2 regions of the Agrobacterium sp. rho-8.1 genome follow, and region 2 is predicted to be linked to the other one. Evidence: predicted binding sites of a transcription regulator. Region 2 holds the regulator's gene; the other holds the start of a gene.
The links. Region 2 encodes LexA, which represses DNA repair genes until DNA is damaged. Its sites were predicted from a motif close to TGTTCNNNNTGTGTTCNG; they were not measured.
Positions count from the first base shown of each region.

Region 1 (7,693 bases), 700 kb from region 2:
TCTCCTGATGGTCTGACGGCAGGATAGCTGCTGTTGCAGTTTAAGATAATGGGGTACGCTCGGTACGGACTGTGCGGGATTACGGACAATGAAAATCAACCTGGATGATCTCAACATTTTTGTCGCGGTGGCACGTGCAGGCGGTTTCCGTGAAGCGGCGCGGATCGCAAGCAGCAGCCCTTCGGGAATGAGCGATGCCATCCGCAGGTTGGAGGCCGAACTCGGTGTGCGGCTCTTGAACCGCACGACCCGCAGCGTCTCGACGACCGAGGCCGGACAGGGCCTGCTCGCACGACTGACGCCTGCCCTGACGGAGGTGGAAGCAGCGCTTGATGTCGTCAACGGCTTTCGCGACAAGCCCGCCGGGACGCTGAGGCTCAATGTGCCGGTCAGCGCTGCAAGGCTGGTGCTGCCAGACCTCGTGTCACCTTTCCTTGCAGCCTATCCCGATATTCACCTCGAAGTCATCACCGATGAAAGCTTCGTCGATATTCTGGCGGTCGGTTGCGACGCTGGTATCCGTTATGATGAGCGTCTCCAGCAGGATATGATTGCAGTGCCCATCGGGCCACGCACCCAACGTCTCGCAACCGCCGCCTCCCCGTCATATCTCAAGCAGTTCGGTGCGCCCGAACATCCCCGAGATCTCCTCAACCACGCCTGCATCCGCGGTCGCTTCGCCAGTGGTTCCATCCCACCATGGGAATTCGAGCGCGATGGCGAGGTCATACTGATCGAGACCAAGGGGCCGTTGACCGTAAGAATCGGTGGCGCGACGGACCTTGGCGTCGACGCTGCGGTCGCCGGTACCGGCATCATCACGCTTTTCGAAGACTGGCTGCGTCCCCATTTCGACAGCGGTGCGCTCGAGCCGGTGTTGGAACCATGGTGGCAACGCTTTTCCGGTCCATTTCTCTATTATCCCGGCAGACGCTTGGTGCCTGCTCCTCTCCGAGCCTTCATCGATTTCGTCAAAGCCGCCAATGAACGCAACGTATCGCCCGCCTCAAGGCGAGGGCTTATCCAACCGATGACATAGTCGTGCCTCTGTTCCCGACGGCTTTCATCAATTTACGGATGGACTGCATGTCTTCGCGAAATCGCTGGAACTCTTGCGCCTTCTTTTGTTCATCGGGAATGCGCAACAGATAGGACGGGTGGACAGTGACAAATAACGTCCTGCCGCCATCCATCGGCATCGGCCTGCCGCGAAGGTCGGATAGCTTTTCGCGCAATTCGGTCAAGGCAAATACAGCCGTAGCCCCCATTGCAACGATGAGCTTGGGCTGGACCAGATCGATCTCCCGTGTCAGCCACCAGCGACAGCGCTGCACCTCGCCCGCATCCGGGCGCTGGTGAATACGCTTTTTCCCACGCGCCTCATATTTAAAATGTTTGACGGCGTTGGTGACGTAGAGTGACTTGCGATCCATGCCGGTTTCTTCCAGAACCTGATCGAACACCTTGCCCGCAGGTCCAACGAACGGGCGTCCAGCCAAGTCCTCAAAGTCGCCCGGCTGCTCTCCGACGATCATAATTTCGGCATTACCAGGCCCTTCGCCGAACACGGTTTGCGTCGCCTTGCAATGCAGCGAACACATCGTGCAGCCTTGTGCTTCGTGCTTCAAGCCTTCCAGCGTCTCGGCATCCGGCAGGACGGGTGCCGGTTTGCTGTCTGCGGCCGCCTGAAGACGATGGTGAAACAGCTGCGGCTCGGTCGCCGCCTTTGCTCCCATTTCCAGGACACGCCGCTCAGCGTTCAAGATGAGATCCGGAATAAGCTCTGCTTCGGGCAGGTTTTTCCAATATTTCTTCGGCATTTCCGCCGTCATCGCCTTGATCTTAAGCCGCGCCGGATTGAATATATTGGCGTAATAGGTGCGCCATAGCTCATCCGTCTCGTCGGAAAGATCGGGCTGCTGTGCTGCGACCCTTGATGTTTCCAATGTCTCGCCGTCCCAACGTGCGGAACCCTTGGGCGTCAGGATCATCCAATCCATATCGGTAAAGCGACGCTGGAAGAATGACGCCTTACGCTCGACGATGAAATGGTCTGGCTCAAACCACGCCATGAAACGCCTCCGCCCGACAACACCAGGCAACAAAGGCACTTCCTTGAAGCGCACGAAGGCCGTCATCTTGTGACTATCGCGTCGGACGGATTTCTCCATCTTCCGCGCTTCCACCACATCCGGGTCCGACTTGAATTCCAGCAAGGCCCTGTCCTGACACAAACGCCAGAGCAGGCGGTAGAGCAGCGCAAAGCGGGTCGGATCGCTGTGGCAGATGATGGTTTGCGCGAACGGCATGAAGGCCGCAGGCACATTCACGTTGCTAGCACCGTCGATCTGCGGAACGCGATTTCCTTCTTCGAACCCGAAAAGACCAGCCTCCTCGCCTTGAAACCGCCATTCGATCTCATGCGGAGCAACATTGGCAGACAGGAAGTTCCGCGCCGCATCCCGCCACTCGGTAAAATCTCCCCGCCCTTCCAGCGAAACCCTGAACATTACAGCAGAGACAATTGTTCGGGCTGCGGTGCAAACATGGCACGCAGATCAGGACGCTCCGTCAACTTGCCCGGTGTCCATCCGCCTGCAACAACGAAGGCCTTCACCTTTTTCAACGACACTCCGAAGCGCGCGATATCTTCCAGTCGCAACTGCCTAAAACGGCGCGACGACAGAATGGATTTGACTGTCTTGGTACCAAAACCCGGCACCCGCAACAGCATTTCCCGGTCAGCCGAGTTCACATCGACAGGAAATTGCTGCCGGTTCGCCAACGCCCAGGCAAGCTTGGGATCAATATCGAGATCCAGCATGCCATCTTTCTGGGTGGACGCGATTTCATCGATATCGAAGCCATAGAATCGATAGAGCCAATCGGCCTGGTACAGCCGGTGTTCCCGCATCAAAGGCGGTTTGATCAAGGGCAGATTTTTGGACGAATCAGGAATCGGGCTGAAAGCGGAATAATAGACGCGGCGTAGACCATAGCTGCCGTAAAGACGGGCGCTGGTGGACAGGATTGTCGTATCGTTAGCCCCATCGGCCCCGACGATCATCTGGGTACTCTGGCCCGCGGGCGCAAATTTCCTCACGCGCTTCGTTTGCAACGTCGGTTCGCCCGCTTCTTCGATCTTCAGGCGAATGTCTGCCATGGATTTGCGGATATTGATTGGCTGCTTTTCCGGCGCAAACTGCCCGATACCGCTATCTGTCGGCAACTCTATGTTGATCGAGAGACGGTCGGCGTAAAGGCCCGCCTCTTCCACCAGACGCGCCGATGCCTCGGGAATGGATTTGAGATGAATATAGCCGCGGAATCCATGGGTCACCCGCAATTCACGCGCTACACGCACCAGTTCCTCCATCGTGTGATCAGACGAGCGGATGATGCCTGACGACAGAAACAATCCTTCTATGTAGTTGCGCCGGTAAAATTCCAACGTCAGCCACACCACCTCCTCCACCGTAAAACGCGCCCGCTCCACATTGCTGGAGGAGCGGTTGATGCAATAGGCACAGTCGTAAATGCAGAAATTGGTCAGCAGTATTTTCAGTAGCGAAATACAGCGGCCATCCGGTGCATAGGCATGACAAATACCAGAGCCCTCAGTCGACCCCAACCCTCCCGACGCGGACGAGTTACGCTTTGTCGTGCCGCTCGAAGCGCAGGACGCATCATACTTAGCCGCGTCGGATAAAACTGCTAAACGCTCTTTTATTGACTTTTTCATACATATGTTCACTATATGTTCTGAATATATGAGTCAACGACGTGATATGAAATCCCGGTGAATTTACGAGAAGTTAAAACCTTCAAATGTGCTGGCCTTTCACTCCCGTGTTCTGATATAGTATCGGAAATTGTGATTTTGACATGGTTCCGTAGTTTTGCTCCGGAACCTGTTTCTTTTTGTATCTGCGGGTATCGCAGCTTGAATGCGAAGGAAGAAAAAATGGTAGAAAAAGTACCAATGACTCAGGGTGGTTTCGTCAAGTTGCAGGAAGAACTGCGCTTTCGTCAGCAGGAAGAGCGCCCCCGCATTATCGAGGCTATTGCCGAAGCACGTGCCCATGGCGACCTCTCGGAAAACGCAGAATATCACGCTGCCAAGGAAGCACAGAGCCACAATGAAGGCCGTGTTGCAGAACTTGAAGACCTGACGGCACGCGCCGAGGTTATCGACCTGTCGAAAATGTCCGGCACGACTATCAAGTTTGGCGCGACCATTAAACTTGTGGATGAAGATTCCAACGAGCAGAAGACTTACCAGATCGTCGGCGATCAGGAAGCGGACGTCAAACAGGGCCGTATTTCCATTTCCTCCCCCATCGCGCGTGCGCTGATCGGCAAGGAAGTTGGCGACAGCATTGAGGTGAACGCACCCGGCGGTTCGCGCGGCTATGAAATCCTCTCCATCAACTGGGGCTGATCCAAGCTCCTTTCTCAACGAGATCCCGATTTTGCCCCATGTCGACTTGGCGGACGCCCGGGTGCTTGCGCCGAATTTCAAGCGCAGGCTATCCGGCGTAACATCCACCATCATCCAGCTTGTGCCCGTGCAAAACAGAAAGGGGCAGAAAGTGGTGGCCATCGGGCCGGGCCTGCCCAACAGCCTGCCACGTGTTCGCTTTCGCGATTTGTGGCAGCTTTGGCAAAGGGGTCCGGATCAAAAGCCACGCATCTGGCATGCGCGGCGAAATATCGAGATGCTTCCAGGCATTATCATGCGCGACATCTTGCGCATGAAGGTGAAGCTGGTTTTCACGTCTGCATCTCAACGCAAGCACAGCGGCTGGACGAAATTCCTGGTGTCGCGGATGGATGCGGTGATCGCGACGAGCAACAAGACAGCTTCGTATCTCGACGTTCCCTGCACTGTGGTCATGCATGGTATCGACACCGAACGCTTCTCACCCCCCGTCGACAAAGCAGTGGCGAGACAAGCTCTTGGCCTGGGTAGCACCCAAAAATATATCGGCTGCTTTGGCAGGGTGCGTCATCAAAAAGGGACTGATCTTTTTGTCGACACGATGATTCAAATCCTGCCGCAAATGCCCGTTTGGTCAGCGATCATCGCCGGACGCGCAACCGGACCACATGTGGAGTTTGAAAACGGTATGAAAGAGAAGGTCCGCGCCGCAGGCCTCTCAGACCGTATTTTGTTTGTTGGAGAACACACCAATATCAATGATTGGTATCGCGCTCTCGACCTCTTTATCGCCCCCCAACGTTGGGAAGGTTTTGGCCTGACACCGCTGGAAGCCATGGCCACAGGCGTGCCGGTCATTGCAACCGATGTAGGTGCCTTTCCAGAACTCATCACGCCTGAAACAGGCGAGGTTATCGCTAGAGACCAGTTGGACGTGATGATCGAAACCACATCGCGCTGGTTGAACTACGACGCCAAATTGACGAAGGCGTCCATCGCTGCGCGTCAACATGTGGGCGAACACTTCACGATTGACGGTGAAGCCGAACGGATCGGACATCTCTATGATACGATCAAGGCTTCCGCTTGAAGAGCTCGATATAAGACGAAGCCACAGCCTCCTCTGAAAACTGGTTCATCAAAGTCTCGTGGCCGCCATCGACAACCTGTTGCGACAGCAACTTGTCATTCAAAAGATTGCTGATGGCTGACGCAAAACTCGTGTCGTCATCGATTTCCGCCAGCAGGCCGTTTCGACCATCCTGCATGAACCAAAGCGGCCCCTCGGATTTGGAGGATACAACCGGCTTTTTCTGTGCCCAGGCCTCTAGAATAACGTTACCCAGCGGCTCGTGGCTGGAGGGCATGACGAAGATGTCGGCGCCCGACACGTAGGGGCGTGCATCATCCTGCCAACCGAGAAAGCGAACGCGCTGACGCATACCGCGCGTATCGACCTGCGCTTCCAGACGTTCCCGCTCCTCGCCATCACCCGCCAGCCAAAGATAGACACCCGGCAGGGCAGCGACCGCATCGATCAGCGTGTGAAACCCCTTGCGCTTCACGAAGCGCCCCATGCTCATCACCACCGGTGCTCCCTCAGGGGTATCGAGAGCAGCGCGCGACACCGGCGCGACGACCTGCGTGTCGGTGAAATTGGAGATTATTTCCACACCGCGCGTCCACCCCAACGCCCGAACATGCTCGCCAATGCCGGGCGTGTTGCAGACGAGGATGTCCGAATTCTTGAAATAATCCAGCTTGGGTGGGTAGTCGCCGAGGCGCGAAAGTTTGATGCAGCCTCTATAGTTCGGCATCAATTCGCTGGCCCGCGGTGCCCACGCCATGAGCGCATCCGGTTTGGACGTCTGCGCCATGGCGCGAACTTTGAGGGGAAGCAGGATTCGATCCAATGAGAGATTACGGAAATTGCTCTGCGTAATACGCGCCACTGTCTCGATATCTTTGCGCCAGACCCGATTTTTGCGAATGACGCAACTCTGCTCGACGCCACGTTTTGCCAACGCATTAACGAGGTGGACGAAGAAGCGCTCCGCGCCACCATCTTTACCGAAATGAAAATGGCAGACTCTCACTTGTTTGCCGCCTCTTCAAACAGTTGCATATAGGAGGCTGTGATGGCCTGCTTGGAGAACCGGCTGCGTGTTGTTGCATATCCACCTTCGACAAGCTTGGCACGAAGGTCCTGGTCATCCCTCAGCCGGCTGATGGCAATGCGCAGACCCTCTTCATCTCCACAATCCACCATCAAGGCATCGACTTCGTCCGTCATGACGAAAGATGGACCTTCGGCACGAAACGCCACCGTCGGCTTGCCCGCACCCCATCCTTCAAAACAGACATTCCCGAGCGGCTCATGCAAAGATGTGATCGCAAAAACATCTGCAGCATTGAGATAGGCGTAGGCGTCGGTCTTCCAACCCGGTAGCTTGATACGCTCATGCAGACCAAGCTCATCAATCAGTTTGATCAGTTCCTCGCGCTCGGGCCCGTCTCCCAAAAGCCAGAGATAGGCACCGTCTATGTCTTTGATGGCGCGGATGAGATGCGCGAAGCCCTTGCGCTTTACGAAACGACCCATGGCCACGACGACGAAAGCATTCTGTGGCGTATCCAGCGCACTCCGGGCGATCGGAGCAACGGGTGCCGCATTGCTGAAATTGGGAATAACCTCGATGCGGCGCGTCCAGCCCATGCGCCTCACACGATCGGCCATATCAGGTGTGATGCAAACAAGAACTTCGGAGTTCCGATAGTAATCCAGATGTTCCGGGTAATCCCCAAGCCGGGAGATTCGAAGGGCTGTTTTGACGTTCGGCATGAAGCGGCTGGCACGCAATTGCCATGTCATGATCACGTCTGGTTTGAATTCTTTGAGGATGCGCTTGAGACGCCATGATAACAGGAACCGCGACAGCGAAATGCGCCTGAACACGCCTTCGTAAACAATCGCGGTGTTTGCGATTGCCGTCTTCCAACTCCTGCCGGGGCGGATCAGAACACGCTGCTCCACTCCCTGCTCGCCCAACGCACCGACGAGATTCACAAAAAAGCGTTCCGCACCTCCGTCTTTTCCGAAATGAATGTGCAGGACTTTCATTTTGTATTCCTCGTCCGCTCCATATCATCGACATTGGGCCGTCGCTTCAGCGCGTGACGCTGATAAATTTTTGCCTGCGTCAGAAACGCGTAGACGCCGCCCGTTGCCGCTTCGATGAAGCCGGGCACGCC
Region 1 is NZ_CP192788.1:2,036,357-2,044,049, forward strand. Features, by position in the region: gene RMR21_RS10185 (LysR family transcriptional regulator) at 89-1,039, shown strand; gene RMR21_RS10190 (UdgX family uracil-DNA binding protein) at 1,020-2,510, opposite strand; gene RMR21_RS10195 (putative DNA modification/repair radical SAM protein) at 2,510-3,742, opposite strand; gene greA (transcription elongation factor GreA) at 3,965-4,441, shown strand; gene RMR21_RS10205 (glycosyltransferase family 4 protein) at 4,473-5,531, shown strand; gene RMR21_RS10210 (glycosyltransferase) at 5,515-6,537, opposite strand; gene RMR21_RS10215 (glycosyltransferase) at 6,534-7,562, opposite strand; gene RMR21_RS10220 (glycosyltransferase family 2 protein) at 7,559-7,693, opposite strand, start outside.
Region 1: the regulator LexA is predicted to act here: its motif matches at 3,748-3,765, upstream of RMR21_RS10195 (putative DNA modification/repair radical SAM protein).

Region 2 (7,693 bases):
TAATCGCGCTTAGCCGCACCCGTGTAGAGCTGGCGAGGGCGACCGATGCGCTGCTGCGGATCTTCGATCATTTCGTTCCACTGTGCGATCCAGCCGACGGTGCGGGCGAGCGCGAACAGAACGGTGAACATGGTCGTTGGGAAGCCGAGCGCCTTCAGCGTGATGCCGGAGTAGAAATCGACGTTCGGATACAGCTTCTTCTCGACGAAGTAAGGATCGGACAGAGCGATCTTCTCGAGTTCGAGAGCGACCTGCATGATCGGATCGTCACCATTGCCGGTGGCTTCCAGAACTTCATACATCGTCTTCTGCATGATCTTGGCGCGCGGGTCGTAGTTTTTATAGACGCGGTGGCCAAAGCCCATCAGGCGGAACGGGTCGTTCTTATCCTTGGCGCGGGCGATGTATTCAGGAATGCGATCAACCGAACCGATTTCGTTGAGCATGTTGAGCGCGGCTTCGTTGGCGCCACCATGGGCAGGTCCCCAAAGGCAGGCGATGCCGGCTGCGATACACGCGAACGGGTTTGCACCGGAAGAGCCGGCAAGGCGAACTGTCGATGTCGATGCGTTCTGCTCATGGTCTGCATGCAGGATGAAGATGCGATCCATAGCGCGGGCCAGGACCGGATCGACCTTGTAATCTTCGCATGGCACGGCAAAGCACATGTTGAGGAAGTTGGACGCGTAGTCCAGGTCGTTCTTCGGATACACGAAGGGCTGGCCGATGTGGTACTTGTAGGCCATTGCCGCGATGGTGGGCATCTTGGCGATCATGCGCAGCGAAGCGACCATGCGCTGGTGAGGATCGGTAATGTCGGTCGAGTCGTGATAGAACGCCGAGAGCGCGCCGACCGTGCCGCACATGACAGCCATTGGGTGGGCGTCGCGGCGATAACCGGTGAAGAAGCGGCTCATCTGCTCATGAACCATGGTGTGGCGCGTGACGCGGGTGTCGAAGTCCTTCTTCTGCGCAGCCGTCGGCAGTTCGCCGTAGAGCAGCAGATAGCAGGTCTCGAGGAAATCACCCTGTTCGGCCAGTTGCTCGATAGGGTAGCCGCGGTGCAGAAGAACACCTTCGTCACCATCGATGTAGGTAATCTTGGACTCGCAAGACGCAGTCGAGGTGAAGCCGGGGTCGTAGGTAAAGGTACCGGTATTTTTGTAAAGCGTGCCGATGTCGACGACCTTAGGTCCGATCGTGCCTTCCCGGACAGGAAGATCGACCTTATTATCGCCGAGTGTCACTGTCGCGCTAGTTTCCGTCATACCATACCTCCGAAATATGCAGGCGATGCGGGGGACGCATCAGCCAGTTTAAGCGTCAGCGATTTAGCTATATGATCTGCGCGATAAAGCCAAGCTATTCAGCGGCCGAATTGTGCATCGCGGCATTCCAAAGTCCTGAAATGGAGCATTTCTACGGCATCCTGTTTCATTCTAGGTCAATGCTTCCTTAATCACACAACCCGTTGCAATCTGCCTTTTCAGGTTGCAAACTAAGCCCCTGCGGCAGGGGGCGCCAGTCGTGTGAACGTTCAGGAAGACAAACGGCAGATCCGTGCTGCAGCAACGGGTTTCGTCTCACAGACGGACCTCGATGATTTGTTGTCCCCGCTGCATACCTCGAGAGGCGCTGTCGTCTTATCCGGTCAAGCGCCAGACCGCATGAAACGTCTGACCTTCCGTGTCTACCAATGGATTCGTCGCTGCGTTGCGGAGGAAGATGCCTACCGGCAAGGCTTTCTTTTCGTCCCGGTGTTCGTCGCGGCAGGTGCGGCCTTCTGGTTTGTCCTTCCTGTCACGCCATCGTCATGGATGCTTCTGGGACTAGCCATTTGCTTGGCCGCCCTGGCCGTTGCCACATATCATCGTCCGGGCGTGACGCCTGCTTTTTTCAAGGTTCTGACACTCGTTCTGGCCGGTATGCTCCTTTCTGACTGGGAGGCAAGGCGAGCAGGGACTGTCATTCTCGATACGCCCGTCACGACGACGGTCAGCGGTACGGTTGAGCGTCGAGAACTGGATGCCAGGGGGTACTGGCGTTATCTGATCGAACTCAAATCCACCTCCGACCCGATCCTCACACGTCCACCGGAACAAGTCTCCGTGGTGTCGCGCAGTCGCCATGAGGCGATTGGTATCGGCCAGACAATCAGCGGAAAAGCCCGTCTCTCTCCACCATCCGGTCCTGCATTGCCCGGGCTCAACGATTTCGCCTTCGCATCTTTTTTTAACGGCGTCGGCGCAACGGGATTTTTCTATGGCGCACCAAAGGCTATGCCATCAGGTCAGGAACAGTCGGAAACAAAGACTTGGACCCAAACGGCCGACACGTGGCTCTACCAACTTCGAAGCAACATCGCTCAGCGTATTCGGGACTTGATCGGAGGGGATGCCGGTGCCTTTGCGGCGTCCATTGTCACCGATGAGAGACGTGCGATTTCCAATGACACGATGGAGGCGCTACGCGTCTCCGGGCTGGCGCATATCGTTGCGATCTCGGGGCTCAATATGGCACTGGCGGCCGGTATCTTCTTCGTGGGACTGCGCACCGCATTCAGCCTGTTTCCGGGGTTTTCGCAGCGCTGGCCCGTCAAGAAAATATCGGCCTTTGCGGCACTCGTGATGACGCTGGCATACTATCTCATTTCCGGTTTTGCGGTTTCAGCCGAACGCGCTTGGTTGATGATGTCGATCATGCTGTTTGCCGTGTTGGTCGACAGGCCGTCGATCAGCCTGCGCAACGTGGCGCTGTCGGCGATCGTCATCATCCTGATATCACCGCATGAGGTGATGGGCCCAAGCTTCCAGATGTCCTTCGCCGCAACACTTGCGCTGGTTTCCGGTTATGCCGCCTGGAGCAGATGGCGCGGGGACCGAGAACGATTGACAATGGCGCGTCCGCCGTGGTGGTTGTCACTGGGCTCCAAAGCGGCAACCATCATCGGTGGTGTCGTCATCACGTCACTGATCGGTGGCATCTCGACCGCCATCTATTCCATCGAACATTTTCACCGGATCACCGCCTATGGTTTGGCCGCAAACCTTGCCGCCATGCCGATCATGTCGCTCATCGTCATGCCGTTTGGGCTGGTCGGCATGCTGTTGATGCCGTTCGGACTGGATGGGCCCTTTCTCAAGGTCATGGGTTACGGCATGGCGATGGTCATCAAGATAGCCAAGGAAGTATCGAGCTGGGGTGGCGACACAACGATTGGACGCCAGAACGGATGGTTTCTCGCGGTATCGACGACCGGCTTCATGCTGATTGCACTGCTGCGGACACGGCTTGCTCTGATCGGGATTCCCTTCATATTCGCTGGGCTGACGATGCTTGTGACAGAGCAATGGCGCAGCAAGCCGGATGTTTTGATTTACGAAGATGGCTCTCTCGTCGCTCTGCTGTCAAAAGATGCAGTTGCAACCACGAAACAGCGCGGCTCCGGTTTCGTTTATGAGCAGTGGGAAAAAGCACTGCCGCTGCCAGCTCAGCATGTGGGAGCGAAGATTCTGGACACGCCGCAAACGGATGACGACGACGCTGGAGAGACCACGGCTCCATCATCTCGGGGTTTCATTCCTCTGACGGACGCTGAACGAAGAAATGCCACGCAAGACATGGAGACCGCCGCGTCAACCGTCGGATTGTTCACATGCCGTAAAGACATGTGGTGCGTTGCGAAATCGGACAAGGATGTCACGATCGCCGTTGTGTTTAATACTGCCTTCACAGGCACAGCATGCGATATTGCCAGCATCGTGGTGACGACACGCCGATCTCCGTTTTCCGCGTGTCGCTCCGGTGCCCTTCTCATCAGCGCCGATACATTACGACGCACGGGCTCCCTCGAACTTTGGCTTGGACGGAAGGATCAACCCATCGCACGTGCCGAAGCTGCAATGCAGGGACAGAGCCGTCTCTGGACGACGCATCGCACCTACGATTGGCGCAGCAAGAGCTACGATGACGCACTGCCTGACCATATCCAGCAGATGCTGTCTGTCGGCCAATAGGTGCCCGCGCGGGACCATTCACCTATGTGGTGCGCAAGTCTTCCAGCCACTCCCCAGACGCTCGCGCTTCAGCCTCATGCCCGGCATCGCGCCAGACCTCCTGCAGTGCTGCTGTTTGCCATTTCTTCATGGATGGAAGAGACAGAAGCAATTGTTTGTAGGTCTCACTTTTCTCAGACAAACCAGTTCCATAGGTCTGGAACCGAAACGCAACAGGGCAGAAAAAAGCATCGACTGCCGTGAAGGTCTTTCCAGCAAGAAATGGACCTCCGGACACAGAAAGGCCCTGCTGCCATAGAGCATCGATGCGGGAGATGTCATGCTGGAGGTTCCCAGTGATTTGGCGTGGTTTGATCCGCAAGCCGACGCTCATGGGGTGCTGGTTGCGCAGCGCCGAGAAGCCCGCATGCATTTCAGCAACCGCAGACCTGGACCATGCGCGTGCTTTCGCGTGATCGGCCCAAACACCAGGGTGCCGTTCGCCCAAGTATTCGATGATCGAAACGGATTCCCAAATCGTGAGATCACCGTCAACAAGGCATGGGACTTTGCCTGTTGGCGAGAACGACTGGAAGTCGTGAACAGTCTCGCCAAACGGCACCAGTTTTTCCTCGAACGGAATAGCAAGTTCTTGCATCAGAACCCAGGGCCGCAAGGACCAGGAAGAGTAGTTCTTGTTGGTTATGTAAAGTTCATACATCCGAAGCCCCCTGTTGTCAGGACTGTGTTATCGCAGGTCACATGATTGATACAGACGACCTACGAGATCAAAGACTTCAATTTATTTGATGTTGCGCAATCCGGTCTAGTCTGAAAAATGGGTGTCTTCGACATGAATTCCGGGGCAGAGGCAATCATAAAACATCGCTGAAAAAAACATCCAAAGGCGCAAATCGTCATGCGGCCCGTAACGTCATTGTAGTCGCCAAACACACGGGCGGTGACGTGACAGGATCACGCGATGCAAACCGCGATCACGCGACCATCGAGGTCAAGGTTCAATCATCGATAGCGATTTGGGATGACACCAGCGCAGCGGGGGCCACGCTGTTACGAGAAAACGCCAAAGAATTTCGCGAACCAAAACTTGCAATTTGCTCAGTGATAACGGCGAATGAGGCCGACCAGCTTGCCCTGAATCTTTACGCGATCCGGTCCGAAAATACGTGTCTCGTACGCCGGGTTTGCAGCTTCCAATGCAATGGATGCACCCTTGCGGCGGAAACGCTTCAATGTCGCCTCCTCATCATCCACGAGGGCAACGACGATATCGCCGGGGCTTGCTGTGCTTCCGTCGCGAATAATGACGGTATCGCCGTCAAAAATTCCTGCCTCGATCATCGAATCGCCTTTGACCTCAAGCGCATAATGCTCGCCCGAACCCAGCATATCCAAGGGCACGACGACGTCGTGCGTATTGTTCTGAATGGCTGAGATGGGAACGCCTGCTGCGATGCGTCCCATGACAGGAACACTGACGGCGTTGGACATCACGTCATTGGCTGGCGGAGGAGGCTCCGAAGCTTTTGGCTTGCCAAGGCTACCTTCGATCACGCTTGGTGAAAACCCGCGTGGTGGCTTTGCTGGGGGAGTGTAGGACTCAGGAAGCTTGATGACTTCGAGCGCGCGTGCACGATTCGGTAGCCGGCGAATGAACCCGCGTTCTTCCAAGGCTGTTATCAGCCGGTGAATGCCGGATTTCGAGGCGAGATCGAGTGCATCCTTCATTTCATCGAAGGAGGGGGGCACGCCTGATTCTTTCATTCTTTCATGAATGAAGAGAAGCAATTCCTGCTGTTTGCGCGTGAGCATGGACAATACCCTTGGATTTCGAGGCGAAGATTCGCGAAACAAATACAGAACGAACACTATATGTTCCATATGTGTTCTGCAATCCCCTAAAATTTTGTAAAGTTCCTGTCATTGTGTGTCTTTGCGCGTCACATAATCATCCTGTAGGAAATGTTATGCGGCTAGGACGTTGTTTGTCGCCGATAACAGGATGTGGATTTCCAAATGAGTCGCGACATCGATCATCTTGTCCTGCCGGTCTCGAGCTTGGAAGACGCACGTGGACGCCTTTCCTCACTCGGTTTTACCGTCTCTGCGAGTGCCAAACATCCCTTCGGCACAGAGAACGCCTGTGTCTTTTTGAAAGATGGAACCTATTTGGAGCCACTGGCAATCAGCGATGCCGGTACGTATTCGATGAATGCGATGAGCGGGAGCGCCTTCGTCTCAAAGGATAAACGCTTTCGCGATCAGCGTGGCCAGAACGGAATGTCTGCCCTTGTTGCCAAGAGCGAGAATGCCGATTCGGATCACGAGCATTTTATTGCGGCAGGTTTATCCGGCGGAGATCCTTTTTCATTCAGTCGTCCCGTTACATTGCCGGATGGCAATACCTCGCAGGCAAGCTTTCGACTGGCCTTCGCGGGCGACAACGCGAGTGACGTCTTCTTTTTTTCGTGTCAGCGCATAGCAGCACTTCCGGCTGATCGCTCTGACCTCGAGCGCCACAAAAATGGCGTCACCGGTATTCATCAAGTCGTTCTGAGCGCAGACAAGCCAAGCAATTTCACGCGCTTGATAGAGTTGGTTTTCGATGCAACGGCCGTTGGTGAAGGTGAGGAAGAACTTTATGTCCAGGCGTCGAGCGTTGGCATTCGGCTTGTCAGACCGGCGGCAGCCCAGCATTTCTTTGACGCACCTCCGCAAAGTATCGGTCCGGGTTTGAACGGTGAGGCAATTGTCTTTTCGGTATCCGATCTCGCCGTGACAGCAGCCGTGCTTGCTGCTAATGGCGTTGCATACACGCGTAAGGGCGCTCGTGTGCTGGTTCAGCCAGCTTCCGGCCAGGGCGCGATATTTGCTTTCGAGGAGTTATGATGAGCGTTCGCAACAATCTTGATGTCGTCGTCGGCGAAGGTGCCGGACAGGTCACATTCTCCAACACGAAGCGTTTCTCGCTGATCGCTGGCCCTTGCCAGATGGAAAGCCGTGATCATGCCTTCATGATTGCGGAAAACCTCGCCGAACTTTGCGGTAGGCTTGGGATAGGTCTGGTCTACAAGTCCTCCTACGACAAGGCTAACCGCACATCTCTGTCGGGACAGCGAGGCATCGGGATAGAGAAGGCACTGGAGGTCTTTTCCGAGTTGAAACAACAATTCGGCTTCCCGGTTTTGTCCGACATTCACACGGAAGAGCAGTGCGCCACTGTCGCGCCTGTCATCGACATTCTGCAAATCCCTGCTTTCCTTAGCCGACAAACGGACCTTCTAGTTGCCGCCGCCAAGACAGGCCGCGTGATCAACGTCAAGAAGGGCCAGTTTCTAGCGCCCTGGGACATGAAGAACGTTCTGGCCAAGTTGAACGATAGCGGCAACCCGAATGTGCTTTTGTGCGAACGCGGCGCATCGTTCGGTTACAACACGCTTGTGTCCGACATGCGCTCCCTGCCTATCATGGCATCGCTCGGCGCGCCTGTCGTGTTCGATGCGACCCATTCGGTTCAACAGCCGGGCGGGCAGGGCGGCTCAACGGGTGGACAGCGGGAATTCGTGGAAACGCTGTCGCGCGCCGCCGTCGCAGTCGGGATTGCCGGTCTGTTCGTCGAAACGCACGAAGATCCGGACAATGCACCCTCGGATGGCCCTAACATGGTTCATTTGAAA
Region 2 is NZ_CP192788.1:1,332,540-1,340,232, forward strand. Features, by position in the region: gene gltA (citrate synthase) at 1-1,268, opposite strand, end outside; gene RMR21_RS06745 (ComEC/Rec2 family competence protein) at 1,668-4,016, shown strand; gene RMR21_RS06750 (glutathione S-transferase family protein) at 4,039-4,716, opposite strand; gene lexA (transcriptional repressor LexA) at 5,115-5,828, opposite strand; gene RMR21_RS06760 (VOC family protein) at 6,033-6,905, shown strand; gene kdsA (3-deoxy-8-phosphooctulonate synthase) at 6,905-7,693, shown strand, end outside.